DNA from 4 places in the Vibrio sp. M260118 genome. Region 1 is predicted to be linked to each of the others. Evidence: predicted binding sites of a transcription regulator. Region 1 holds the regulator's gene; each other region holds the start of a gene.

Evidence for each region. Region 1 encodes CRP, which controls carbon source genes, mostly activating them, when cyclic AMP is high. Its sites were predicted from a motif close to TGTGANNNNNNTCACA; they were not measured.
Region 2: a site for CRP is predicted at 2,372-2,387, ahead of rppH (RNA pyrophosphohydrolase). Genes of this name have one in related genera too.
Region 3: a site for CRP is predicted at 1,767-1,782, ahead of QTO00_RS05680 (NupC/NupG family nucleoside CNT transporter). Genes of this name have one in related genera too.
Region 4: a site for CRP is predicted at 2,666-2,681, ahead of gltB (glutamate synthase large subunit). Genes of this name have one in related genera too.

What each region holds. Positions count from the first base shown of each region.
Region 1 is NZ_JATABG010000002.1:7,675-11,192, reverse strand. It holds gene QTO00_RS00275 (hydrolase) at 1-294, shown strand, start outside; gene QTO00_RS00270 (YheU family protein) at 331-543, shown strand; gene QTO00_RS00265 (phosphoribulokinase) at 672-1,541, shown strand; gene crp (cAMP-activated global transcriptional regulator CRP) at 1,783-2,415, shown strand; gene QTO00_RS00255 (DUF1338 domain-containing protein) at 2,563-3,354, opposite strand.
Region 2 is NZ_JATABG010000043.1:8,045-11,562, reverse strand. It holds gene QTO00_RS04800 (NADP(H)-dependent aldo-keto reductase) at 1-818, opposite strand, end outside; gene QTO00_RS04795 (DUF6482 family protein) at 948-1,259, shown strand; gene mutH (DNA mismatch repair endonuclease MutH) at 1,256-1,921, opposite strand; gene rppH (RNA pyrophosphohydrolase) at 2,539-3,057, shown strand; gene ptsP (phosphoenolpyruvate--protein phosphotransferase) at 3,060-3,518, shown strand, end outside.
Region 3 is NZ_JATABG010000055.1:7,132-10,649, reverse strand. It holds gene yaaA (peroxide stress protein YaaA) at 14-787, shown strand; gene QTO00_RS05690 (DUF5363 family protein) at 803-949, shown strand; gene QTO00_RS05685 (TatD family hydrolase) at 949-1,722, shown strand; gene QTO00_RS05680 (NupC/NupG family nucleoside CNT transporter) at 1,927-3,189, shown strand; gene QTO00_RS05675 (XapX domain-containing protein) at 3,502-3,518, shown strand, end outside.
Region 4 is NZ_JATABG010000045.1:9,103-12,620, forward strand. It holds gene gltB (glutamate synthase large subunit) at 1-2,429, opposite strand, end outside; gene QTO00_RS04900 (TIGR01212 family radical SAM protein) at 2,962-3,518, shown strand, end outside.

The DNA of each region.
Region 1 (3,518 bases):
CTGATTACTGCCCCACTGCACGGATTTAAAGACGCAGACGACTACTATCAACGCTGCTCTGGGATCCATCGCCTTAAAGAGATCTCGCTACCCACGCAGATCATTCATGCTAAAGATGACCCATTTATGACCGAGGCAGTGATTCCAAAATATGTCTTGCCCGACAACATTGACTACCGGTTGTTTGAGCAAGGAGGTCACGTTGGCTTCGTTACTGGCAGTGCACTTAAACCAAGGTTCTGGCTCGAAGAGTCACTGCCTGCTTACTATCAAAGCTTGGCAACTTCGGCCTAACTATTCACGTCTGCATCGTAAAATGAAGAGGTATTTATGATCGTTCCATGGCAACAAATTGAGCCAGACACCCTAGACAATCTAATTCGCGAATTTGTTCTACGTGAAGGGACTGATTACGGAGCCGTCGAAGTATCTTTGCAAGATAAAGTCGACCAAATCCGCGCACAACTCGAATCAGGTGAAGCCGTAGTGGTGTTTTCCGAACTGCACGAAACCGTCGACATCCAGCTCAAGCAAAAGTTCTAACCGCTCAACGTACTTCGGTCAAAACTAGACTTCGCTTATGGATATAGAACTGCATACAGTGTTAGGTAACCAAAGCGTGCTATAGTGGCTTTCGTTTAAAGGAATAAATCACACAGACAAGGTTTGTCATGTCAGCAAAACACCCTATTATTGCGGTCACTGGTTCTTCCGGTGCCGGAACTACAACCACATCAGAAGCGTTCCGTAAGATGTTCAACATGATGAACGTCAAACCCGCTTGGGTTGAGGGGGACAGCTTTCACCGTTTCACTCGCCCTGAAATGGATGTGGAAATCCGTAAAGCTCGCGAACAAGGCCGCCATATCAGCTATTTTGGTCCCCAGGCGAATGATTTTAACGGTTTAGAAGAGTTCTTCCGTAAGTATGGTCAGGAAGGTATCGGGCAGATCCGCCGCTACCTACACACCTTTGATGAGGCGGTCCCATATAACCAAATGCCGGGCACCTTCACGCCATGGCAAGATCTACCAGAAAACTCAGATGTACTTTTTTATGAAGGACTGCATGGTGGTGTGGTTGATGGTGATGTCAACGTATCACAGCATGTCGACTTTCTGATTGGCATGGTTCCTATCGTCAACTTAGAGTGGATTCAAAAGTTTGTTCGCGATACCCGAGACCGAGGTCATTCCCGTGAGGCCGTCATGGACTCCATTGTCCGCTCGATGGATGACTACCTTAACTACATTACGCCACAGTTTTCGCGCACCCATATCAACTTTCAGCGTGTCCCGACAGTGGATACCTCCAACCCGCTTAATGCCAAAGGCATCCCGAGCTTAGATGAGAGCTTTGTCGTCATTCGTCTAAGAGGCATTAAGAATGTCGATTACCCGTACCTGCTCGCGATGATAGATGGCTCGTTTATGTCACGCCATAACACCATAGTTGTGCCGGGAGGAAAGATGAGTTTTGCGATGGAATTAATCGTCCGACCTATCCTTCAACAACTCATCGAAACAGGAAAGATCGGCTAGCACTCGTAGTTAAAACACGATTACTTTTCATACCGTGATCATGTGCACAGTTTTGCGTAGTAAAACCCGGCTCCGACCCGATTAAAATCAAGAAATCGTTTCCGAAAAAGGATACTATTTCTTACCGAAACACAAGTTGGCTTGCAGCATTTGTAAAGTGCTCTTATCCTAGTAAGCCTTGTTTATTGCTTGGCAAAACATGGAAAGTGACAAGCGTACCCTGCAGAGGAAGTGAGATATTATGGTTCTAGGTAAACCTCAAACCGACCCTACATTAGAATGGTTTCTTTCACACTGTCATATTCATAAGTACCCTTCAAAAAGCACGCTGATTCACGCGGGCGAAAAAGCTGAAACGTTGTACTACATCGTTAAAGGCTCTGTTGCGGTTCTTATCAAAGATGAAGAAGGTAAGGAGATGATTCTTTCTTACCTAAACCAAGGTGACTTTATTGGTGAGCTTGGTCTATTCGAAGAAGACCAAGAACGTACAGCATGGGTTCGTGCTAAATCTCCTTGTGAAGTAGCAGAGATCTCATTCAAGAAATTCCGTCAGCTAATTCAAGTAAACCCAGACATCCTAATGCGTCTGTCTGCGCAAATGGCAAGTCGCCTACAAGTGACTAGCCAAAAGGTAGGTGACCTTGCATTCCTAGACGTGACTGGTCGTATTGCTCAAACGCTACTGAACCTGGCGAAGCAACCTGACGCGATGACTCACCCAGATGGCATGCAGATCAAGATTACTCGTCAAGAAATCGGTCAAATCGTTGGCTGTTCTCGTGAAACAGTGGGTCGTATCTTGAAAATGCTAGAAGAGCAGAACCTGATTTCTGCACACGGTAAAACAATCGTAGTATACGGCACGCGTTAAATATCAGTGACTAGTGTTTAGTGCCTAGTTGCTAGAGTAAAAAACACTACGAATATGATTTAAAAGCCACCCAATGTAAGTCGGGTGGCTTTTTGTTGTTTTAGCGATTGGATTACTCAATATCTAGGAACTAGAAACTAGGAACTATTAGCCGTTAGTACTCTCAAAGATCTTATCCGCCGAAGCAGCAACAAAGCCAGGGTAGAGCTCGCCGTTACTCATTGGGTAGCGCTTAGCAAACTCGTAGAAGCCGCCAGGAATAGTCTGGGTACCCTCTATGAAGTCTACTGAAACTTTATCCGCCATTGTCGAAGATTGCTCTAACAGTACCTCTGGAGAGCCTTTCACTTCGCCACCAAACTCATTGATGGTAAAGCCCGATTGACGCAAGTGGTCATTCACTCCTTTCACTTCATCGAAGGCATTTAATTGGTTAACGCTAACCGTAAAGTGATTCGCTCCATAACCATGAGCAGCAAGCCAAGAGGCATACTCGCTCTCTTTAGCTAACGACTGGAAATCAGCATAGCTTAGCTGCCACAAACGCCCGCCATACAAGAACTCATGACCTTTTAGCCTACTGGTGTCCAATTGCTCGACAAGCTTAGCAACGATGGCTTGAAGGCGCTCTGAACACTCTTCAACTTTGAGTTCACTGATGAATACTTTCGGCTGTTTAGGGTCTGGATGCTCATAGTGTTTTGCCACTAGGTTCTTACTCTCAAACAGATAGTCACCACATGGCTTGTAACCAACATCTAAAAAGGGTTGCGCTAAAGTCGCAATGCCTAGAGGCTCAACATTGAAAGTACGCAGAGCGATATGGTCGTTGATCAGCGCCTCATCTTCTTGCAGCAGTTGATGCACTTTTTCTGCAGAGGGACATAAGCGATGAATATAGTCATTCCATAACTGTTGGAATAGAACATCTGGCGTCATAACGCCTCCTTGTAGGGGTTGTTTACGTTGTGAGTTCTGTTGTTATTGTTATAAGAGAGGCTACCTAACCTGACGCTTTTAAACATCGAGTAGATAGCCTTCAACCTGTGACGTTTAAAGCCTCCTCCACTGGGAGGCAAGAAGGGAAAACCCTAAAATCTACT
Region 2 (3,518 bases), on a different contig from region 1:
TGCGTTGCCTGCTCTCCTTGTGGAGTAAAGTAGCGAACAAAGCGTTCAAACAATGAACATCGAGCCCCTTGTGGACGCGCCCCATTAAGATACTTGCCGCTCAAGCAGCCAAAGGCGAGGGGCGAATAGGCGAGCAGTTGTACACCCTCATAGTGACTAATTTCAGACAAACCGACCTCAAAACTGCGATTGAGCAGGTTATATGGGTTTTGAATCGAGACGATTCGAGGGAGCTCATGTTTCTCAGCTAGCCTAAGAAGAGTCATTACACCCCAAGGCGTTTCATTTGAAACACCGATATAGCGCACCTTACCCGCTTTTATCAGTTCCGCCAGCGCTTCCAGAGTCTCAATCAGAGTAACCTCTTCTTGCGCGCTTGGATATGGGTAGTTGAGCTGACCAAAGCAGTTGGTTTGTCTCTGCGGCCAGTGCAGTTGATAAAGATCCACATAGTCTGTTTGCAAGCGTTTCAAGCTATCATCAATCGCCAGATGAATGTTTCTTCGATCTAAGCTCATGTTGTCACGAATATGCGGGACATTTCTCGGCCCTGCCACTTTGGTTGCTAGAACGACTTTCTCTCGTTTACCTGATTTAGCCAACCAGTTGCCAATGTACTGCTCGGTCAGGCCTTGAGTTTTGGCTTTAGGTGGAACCGGGTACATTTCCGCGGTATCAATAAAGTTCACTCCACGCTCAAGGGCGTAATCGAGCTGGCTGAAAGCTTCTTGCTCACTATTTTGCTCACCATAGGTCATGGTGCCAAGACAGATCTTACTCACTTCCAAAGTGGAGTGGGGTAACTTGTTGTATTGCATCGATCTTCCTTGTCGTTACGGGGGATGTGATCCCACTATAGGGGAACTGAGTATGATTAGAAAAGAGCCAATGACGACAAATTCGCAAATTTTTTAAACTTGGCTAATACTGATTTATGGAGGTGCACTATGCAAAAAAGTCAGTTAGATAAATGGATTCATGGTCAGCATAAAGATAGTTACCAACCACCCAAGGTGTTTGTGATTGGCTGTGCAGACCTATCCCAATATCTTTTAGCCGTCGAATATAAACACAAAGTAGAGCCGGTCAAAATTGATGACGAGCCGATGCACTTTGATTCGCTTGAGTTGGTGAAAGAGGAACTTGTACGACTTGGTGTGGAAAGAGCTTACCTACGTTTGCATAACGCCTACGATGAGTGTGGGGCGGGCGATGGGCCGCTCTATTATGACGTAGAGATGTCACTCACTACCCATTAAACGTAGTTGTTTTCAAGAATACGCGCTGTGAATTGGGTTCTTAAATAGAACCCTCTTGGCAGCGTTTTTATCGGCTTACCACTTGCTCCATACGCTTCGGTCAGCACTCGGCTGTTGGCTGCTTTAGGGCGAAGTTGCAAATACTCACCATGGCGAGCGTTAATTTGCTCAACTTGACCTAACACGATCATTTCCATCAACTCTTCCCAGTCGGCTTTCAGTTGCTGCTCTTCTTGTTCACTTGGGGACCAAATGAGAGGAGAGCCTATGCACCGTTCTGCAAGTGGGATCTCTCTTTCGCCTTCGACGGGAATCCACAGCACACGTGAGAGTTTATTGCGTACATGGCTTGTATCCCATGTTAGACCATGGACACCGATCAATGGAGCAACACAGACAAAGGTGGTTTCCAATGGCTTACCTGAGTAGCTAATCGGAATGGTTTTTAGCTCGATGCCTAGTTTTTCAAAGTCTTGGGTTGGCTTACTTCCTGCTGTAGCGCCCAGATGCCATTCTAAAAGTTGTCCTACCCAGCCCTTATCGCGACGAAGATCTGGCGGAACATCAATGTTAGCTTCTTGGGCAAGATCTGAAAAATTAACACCTGCGATGCTTTTGGCTCGCTCAAGTAGTTCTTGTTCTGAAGTAGGCTCGGGCTTCATGACCAATGTAGAAGAATGGAACATCAGCACATTGTAACGAATTAAGTAAGAATTACGACTGTAGAGTGAATGATCGTTATGGATAAAAGATCATCGTTTGTTGGTTATCCACAGCTTGTGTAAGAAAAATAATAAATTTTTATACATATGTATGAATTAACAGGCTTTTAGCGGCAAAAAAAACTTGAATTTTTAGGCTTATACTCGAAATGGCTTTGTCGTGTGTGGATAAGATAAGGGCTGATTGATCTTTAACCGATCTGTGTTGGTAAAGAAATTTGAATAGCTCAGTGAGTATTTAGTGTTGCCAATTTGATTTAAGGTTCTGTTTTTATTGGTTTGTTTTTGTTTGGTGGTATCGGGTAGTGTTAAAAATAGTTTCATAAATGAGCGACTTGATCAGTTTCGCATTTATTTTTCACACAGTTATACACAGAAAAGGTGAATAAATGTGGTCTATGTCTCATTGGTGTGTGAGTAACCTTAAGTTTGGCTAAAAGTTATTCAATAAAGCGTGGGAGGTTAATAATTTCCGCCTTAGTCACACTAGTAAGTTTGCTCCGACTGGGGATATGTGGAAAAATCACTGTAATTAAGAATTTATTAGAGGTTGGCCAGTGATAGATGGCGATGGTTACCGCTTAAATGTGGGAATTGTAATCTGTAACAGCCATGGTCAGGTCTTCTGGGCTAAACGATACGGACAACACTCTTGGCAGTTTCCTCAAGGGGGAATTGATGAAGGTGAAACCCCTGAGCAGGCAATGTTTAGGGAGTTGTATGAAGAGGTAGGTCTTACTAAGAAAGACGTAAAGATCGTTGCGACAAGTCGTCATTGGTTAAGATATAAGTTACCCAAGCGGCTTGTGCGTTGGGATTCTAAACCTGTTTGTATCGGTCAGAAACAGAAATGGTTTCTGCTGCGACTCGATTGTGATGAATCACGAATCGATATGATGCGTGGCAGTTCCCCTGAGTTTGATGGTTGGCGTTGGGTAAGTTATTGGTATCCCGTCAGACAAGTGGTTTCTTTCAAGCGTGACGTTTACCGTCGTGCAATGAAGGAGTTTGCATCAATGGCGATGCCATTTAAACAACGCAAAGTAAAAGGCAAACGTAAGCACCGAAGAGGATAGGCATGCTTTCTCAACTAAGGGAAATAGTTGAACACGTTTCTAAGGTCGAAGAGGTTCATCAAGCCTTAGACATCTTGGTAAAACAGACATGTAGTGCAATGAGCACTGAATGTTGTACTGTCTATCTAGCTAATGAAGAGATGCAACGCCTTGAGTTAATGGCAACTCAGGGCTTGCGCTTTAAAGGCGATAAAATCCACATTGGCTTTAATGAAGGCTTGGTTGGTCTCGTTAAGCGCAGCGCTGAGCCGCTTAACCTAGCGGAAGCATCTAAACATCCTAACTTTAAGTATTTCTCCGAACTTGGTGAAGAAGTTTACCAAAGTTTCCTTGGAACCCCGATCATCCACCGTAAGCAAGTATTGGGTGTACTTGTTGTCCAACAAAAGACGCCGCGTCAATTTGATGAGATGGAAGAGTCTTTCCTCGTCACACTTGCAGCGCAGTTGGCGGTCATTATT
Region 3 (3,518 bases), on a different contig from region 1:
ATAGAGTAAAGTCATGCTAATCGTTGTTTCACCTGCGAAAACCCTAGATTACGAATCACCACTAGCGACAAACAAGTCTACTCAACCAGAGCTAATTGAGTATTCAAAACAGCTTATCGATGTTTGCCGAAAGCTTACCCCGGCAGATGTTGCTAGCCTGATGAAGGTGAGTGATAAGATTGCTGACCTTAATGTCGGCCGCTTTCAAGAGTGGAGTGAAACCTTTACCAGTGAAAACTCGCGTCAAGCGATACTCGCATTTAAAGGCGATGTTTATACCGGACTAGATGCGCAGTCGCTGTCGGAGCAAGACTTTGACTACGCTCAGCAACATTTACGTATGTTATCTGGACTGTATGGCTTGCTTAAGCCCCTTGACCTCATGCAGCCATACCGTCTTGAAATGGGCACTAAACTCGCTAACGAAAAGGGCAGTAACCTTTACCAATTCTGGGGTAATGTCATTACTGAGAAACTGAATCAAGCAATAGCCGAACAGGGTGATAATGTACTGATCAATCTTGCTTCAAATGAGTATTTCAAAGCGGTCAAGCCTAAGAGCTTGGACGCCCAGGTTATCACCCCAGTGTTTAAAGATTGTAAGAATGGCCAATACAAAGTCATTAGCTTTTACGCTAAAAAGGCGCGTGGCATGATGGCGCGCTATATCATCGACAACCGTATTGCTAGTGTTGCTGACTTGACTAAGTTTGACACAGCAGGCTACTACTTTGTTGAAGATGAATCGACGCCAACAGAGCTAGTGTTTAAACGCGAAGAGCAGTAATCACCGGAGGATGGGATGCGCAAGTGGATTAAGAAGTGGATTGCCAAGTACGATGCTTGGTGTAAGTCGATGGGCTTAACCCCAGAGAACAAACGCAGTTGTGTCCCATATCGTAGCGAGCCCTCCTCAGATTCATCAGGCAAGAACAAGGCGCAGCAATAATGCGCCTTTTTGATACCCATTGCCATTTAGACTTTGACTCGTTTGCTCCTCAACTCGAGCCCCACATCAAGGCCGCCAAAAGTAGTGGAGTAGAGCGTTTTATTGTCCCTTCTGTTGGACCATCAAATTGGCAGCGCATCGAGCGCTTGGCTCAGCAAGATCCTTCTATCTACTACGCGTTGGGTATCCACCCTCAGTTTCTTGACTGTATTGATCAGACTTCACTCAACCAATTAGAGAACATACTCACCCAGTCTGCAGATAAATGCGTGGCAGTAGGTGAGTGTGGACTCGATGCGGCGGCCCACTTTAGCAGCGAGCTTCAAGAGCAGATATTTGTCCGCCAAATTGAGATCGCATTGGCTTGTCAATTGCCCCTTGTCTTGCACAGCCGGAAAACTCACCATCGCCTACTACAATTACTCAAGCAGTATCGTTTTCCATATGGCGGAGTTCTACATGGCTTCTCTGGCAGTTATCAGCAAGCAATGCAGTTTGTTGAGTTGGGTTTTTATATCGGTGTTGGCGGTGTGATTACCTATCCTAGAGCCAATAAAACCCGACAAGCAGTGGCAAAGTTACCGCTTGAGAGCATTGTGTTAGAAACGGATTCACCAGATATGCCATTGAGTGGTTATCAAGGTGAAGCAAATCATCCAAAGAGATTGCCTCAAATACTGGAGTGCCTGGCTTTGTTAAAAGATATTCCAGAGCAAACGGTTGCGGAAATCGTTTGGAATAGTAGCAATTCAGCGTTCGGTATTTGTGAATAATTTCTAAATAAATTGTTCTTTTAGTGATTACGGATGACTTACTTAGTGATTGAGCTCACACTTTTAGGTGAGTGCACGATGAATCTTAACGGAAACTGTGAGACGGGCATTACTTTATCATTGGCCGGATGAGTATAATTGCCTCCGCTTTTGAGCTCCATTTTGTAACACGCCAACAAACAACATATAAGGAAGTCATAAACTATGAGCCTGTTTATGAGCCTAGTCGGTATGGCAGTTTTGCTAGCAATCGCGCTACTACTGTCTGACAACCGTAAAGCTATCAATCTAAGAACTGTGGGTGGCGCTTTTGCTATCCAATTCATCATCGGTGGTTTCGTTCTATACGTACCATGGGGTCGTGATCTTCTAGCTGGTTTCTCAGCTGGTGTACAGAACGTTATCGACTACGGTAAAGACGGTACTGGTTTCCTATTCGGCAGCCTAGTTAACTTCTCAGTTGACGGTATCGGTTTCATCTTTGCATTCCAAGTACTACCAACGCTAATCTTCTTCTCTGCGCTTATCTCTGTACTTTACTACATTGGTGTAATGCAGTGGGTTATCAAGATTCTTGGTGGCGGTCTACAAAAAGCACTAGGTACTTCACGTGCCGAGTCTATGTCTGCAGCAGCTAACATTTTCGTAGGTCAAACAGAAGCACCTCTAGTGGTTCGTCCGTTTGTTCCTAAAATGACTCAGTCTGAGCTATTTGCAGTAATGTGTGGTGGTCTTGCGTCTGTTGCTGGTGGTGTACTAGCAGGTTACGCATCTATGGGTGTACCTCTAGAGTACCTTGTAGCAGCATCATTTATGGCAGCCCCAGGTGGTCTACTGTTTGCTAAAATCATCAAACCAGAAACTGACACACCAGATGAAAACATCGGTGAAGACATCGACGGTGGTGACGACAAACCAGCTAACGTTATCGACGCAGCAGCTGGCGGTGCATCAGTTGGTCTTCAACTAGCTCTAAACGTTGGTGCAATGCTACTAGCGTTCATCGGTCTAATCGCTCTAATCAACGGTATCCTAGGTGGCGTTGGCGGTTGGTTCGGTATGCCTGAGCTAACTCTAGAAATTATTCTAGGTTACCTATTCTCGCCTCTAGCATTCCTAATCGGTGTTCCATGGGCAGAAGCAACAGTTGCTGGTTCATTCATCGGTCAGAAACTAGTTGTTAACGAATTCGTAGCTTACCTAAACTTCGTACCTTACGTTGGCGAGAACGCTCAAGTTGTTGCTGCAACAGGTCAAGTAATGTCTGAGAAGACTCAAGCAATCATCGCATTCGCTCTATGTGGTTTCGCAAACCTTTCTTCTATCGCGATTCTACTAGGTGGTCTAGGTGGTCTAGCTCCAAACCGTCGTCACGACATCGCTCGTATGGGTGTTAAAGCAGTTTGTGCAGGTACACTGTCTAACCTAATGGCGGCGACAATCGCTGGCTTCTTCCTATCTTTCTAATTGATTAAGCGAAAGATTATATAGACGCCGTTTTATAAAGCCCCGTAGTTGCATAGCTTGCTATGTACTACGGGGCTTTTTCGTTTTTTCGAAAAAACATCAGTATAAGATAACGAGAGCTTTCGTTGGATTGTACTAAGGTCTGGACTGGAATCAGACAACAAGATTCATCACGCTTGTACAGTTGATTAGATTGAGCAAACGTTAAGCAGAATCTTTTTTGAGATACAAACCGTTTGCGCTCTATGAGCTACTACAGTTCTGCGATAAATATCTATAATGTATATATGTATAGAAAGTAGGGTAAAACTCATGAATGAAGTTTTCCT
Region 4 (3,518 bases), on a different contig from region 1:
TTCCACTGATAAACACCACCGACATCAAGAACCTGCACAGGGATTTCACGTGTTGGGAAACCGATACGGTGACGAACTAGCGTCTCTTTTGCAATGTCATCAATGGTTAGACCTTCGATACGAGAAACCGTGCCTGTGAAGTACTTGTCAACCACTGACTTGCTAACACCAAGTGCTTCAAAGATCTGTGCACCATGGTAAGACTGTAGTGTTGAGATACCCATCTTAGAGAAGATCTTCAACAGGCCGCCGTTCACTGCTTTACGGTAGTTGTCGAATAGCTCTTTGATGCTTGTTTCTGGATCGAGCTTCTTAGTGCGCTGTAGCTCAACCATAGTTTCGATAACTAGGTATGGGTTAACGGCGTTTGCACCATAACCAACCAAGGTTGCGAAGTGGTGTGTTTCACGCGCATCACCTGTCTCAACCACGATGTCACACTTAGCACGTAATCCTTTACGGATTAAGTGGTGGTGAACTGCGCCAACTGCCAGCATTGCTGGGATGGCTGCGTGGTTAGAGTTAACGGCACGGTCAGTTAGTAGGATGATTGAGTAACCATCGATAACCGCATCTTCCGCGTACTGACAAATACGCTTCAGAGCACGCTCTAGTTTGCCTTCGTCTTCGTTTGCTTGGAATACGATATCGAGTGTCTTTGCTTGAAGGTGCTCATTGTCGATCGCACGCAGTTTCTCTAGCTCTGAGTTTGAAAGAACTGGAGACTCAAGCTCAACTTTTTGACAGTGCTCTGGTGACTCAGCAAGTAAGTTCTGATCTTTACCTAGGTAAGTGTTCAGAGACATAACCATGCGTTCACGAATCGGGTCGATTGGCGGGTTGGTTACCTGAGCAAACAACTGTTTAAAGTAGTTAGATAGGTGCTGAGATTGATGTGACAGAATCGCAAGCGGCCAGTCAGCGCCCATTGCAGAAAGTGGCTCTTTGCCGTCTTTCGCCATAGGTACGATGATTTCGTTTACTTCTTCTGAGCTAACGCCAAATGCTTGCTGCTTGTGCAGTAGTTTCTCTGGAGATGGCTGGTTAAATTCGTTTTCTGCATCAGGTAGCTTGTTAAGGCTAAGCAGATTCTCTTCAACCCACTTCTGGTATGGCTGTGCAGAGGCAATACCATCTTTCACTTCTTCATCAGAAATGATGCGGCCTTGCTCTAGGTCAGCAACGAAGATACGACCTGGTTGTAGACGACCACGGAACTCAACGTTCTCTGGTTCAATCTCAACTACACCAGACTCAGAGGCCATTACCAAGAAGTCATCTTTAGTCACTGTGTAGCGAGAAGGGCGCAGACCGTTACGGTCAAGAGTTGCACCTACTTGAACACCGTCAGTGAAACAAACAGAGGCAGGGCCATCCCATGGTTCCATTACGTTCGCGTGGTATTGGTAGAACGCACGACGGGTTGGATCCATGTTTTTGTTTTCTTGCCATGCTTCAGGGATCATCATCATTAACGCATGTGGCAGGCTACGACCAGATAGAACTAGGAGCTCTAGTGCCATATCGAAGTTAGATGAGTCTGAGCTGCCTTCTTGACAGATAGGCAGTAGCATGTCGATTTCAGCCTGAGTGAACAGATCTGATTCGATGATTGCTTCACGGGCTTTCATCCAGTTCAGGTTACCGCGAACTGTATTGATTTCACCGTTGTGAGCAATATAACGGAAAGGCTGTGCTAGACGCCATTTCGGGAATGTATTGGTAGAAAAACGAGAGTGAACAAGCGCAAGTGCCGTCACCATCGTAGGATTCTGTAGATCGAGGAAGTACTGAGGTACCTGCTCTGTGGTGAGCTGACCTTTATACACCAGTGTCTTGTAAGACATTGAGTTGATGTAGAAGTCATCACCAATATTCGACACGCTTTCGAGACATACGCGAACGGTGTAGTTACGTAGTACGTATAGTTTGCGTTCTAGCTCTTCAGGTGTAATACCTGGGCCACCAGAAATGAACACATGCTCAAATTGTGGCTCAGTGCTTAGTGGGTCAGCACCGATCATTGAGTTGTCAGTTGGTAAAACGCGGTAACCGATAACATCTAGCTCGAGACGTTTCGCGTTACGTTCTAATATGTCGCGACACTGAGCACGTTTGTGTTCATCCTTAGGGAAAAGAACAACACCAACGCCATACTTCTCAAAAGAGGGCAACTTAATACCAAGTTTTACCGCTTCTTCTAAAAGAAATTCATGGGGCTTTTGTAACAAGATACCAGCACCGTCACCGCTACATGGATCACAACCTTGACCGCCACGGTGTTCCATGCGCGCAAGCATGTCTAGTGCTTGAGTAACGACTTCGTGAGATTTACGGTTTTTAAGGTGAGCAACAAAACCGATACCACAAGCGTCATGCTCCAGTTCCGGAGTATATAGACCTTGGGCATTTTGCTCTCTATCTACCATAGATACATCCTTCCAGTTCAAAAGGCGCAGATAATCTGCCGAAGCAAGTTCTGCGTCCTGTCCTTTATAGTTTTGATTCGAAGCCAGCCTAGGTTGGCGACTTTGATTCCTTTCCGTATCTCGCAGAAAAATATTGCGAGAAAAACAATCCTTGGTGGAATCCCATTTTTTAATATCACAATCTAGTGATTTATATAGGTGGGAGAGGGATAACACCGACGTTTCACCGATTTTTATGTAACTAAAATCACAAAAAAGCAGTAAAATCTGTAAGTATCCTACAATTTACTGCTGATAAAATGCAATCAAAACTCGCTCTTGTTGCCCACTTTTTTCGTCGTTGAAATGAATAATAAGTTTAACTTTTGCGTAACAAATCGTCTGAAGCACGCTATTTCTGCATGTTTATTGATATTGCTTAAAGCTTTGAATGTTTGAAATCGCTAGATTTTGCCCAGCAAATATTTTCAGAAATGTAATTAAATTACATTGATCTTAATGAGAACTATTTAGATCTGTGTGAGGGCAAACAATGCAGCTTCATCAGTTGGTCAATACAATTGGCCAAGATTTACAACGACGCTACGGCGAAAAAGTGCATAAGCTAACACTGCATGGTGGTTTTAGCTGTCCTAATCGTGATGGCACGATTGGCCGCGGTGGCTGTACGTTTTGTAATGTTGCCTCGTTCGCGGATGAAGAAGCGCAGGTTAAGAGTATTAATGAGCAATTGACCGATAGAGCGGGTGAGATAAATCGCGCCAAGCGCTACTTAGCTTACTTTCAGGCATACACCAGTACTTATGCAGAAGTGCAAGTGCTAAAAAATATGTACGAAGAAGCTCTTAAAGCAGCTGACATCGTTGGTTTATGCGTTGGCACTCGTCCTGATTGTGTGCCTGATGCCGTGCTAGATTTGTTGTCGGGCTATGTTAAACAAGGATACGAAATCTGGTTAGAGCTAGGTTTGCAAACTGCCAATAACCAAACCTTGAAACGAATTAACCGTGGCCACGACTTTGAGTGTTATGCAGAGATCACTAAGCGTGCGCGTGAGCTGGGTATTAAAGTGTGTACTCACCTAATTGT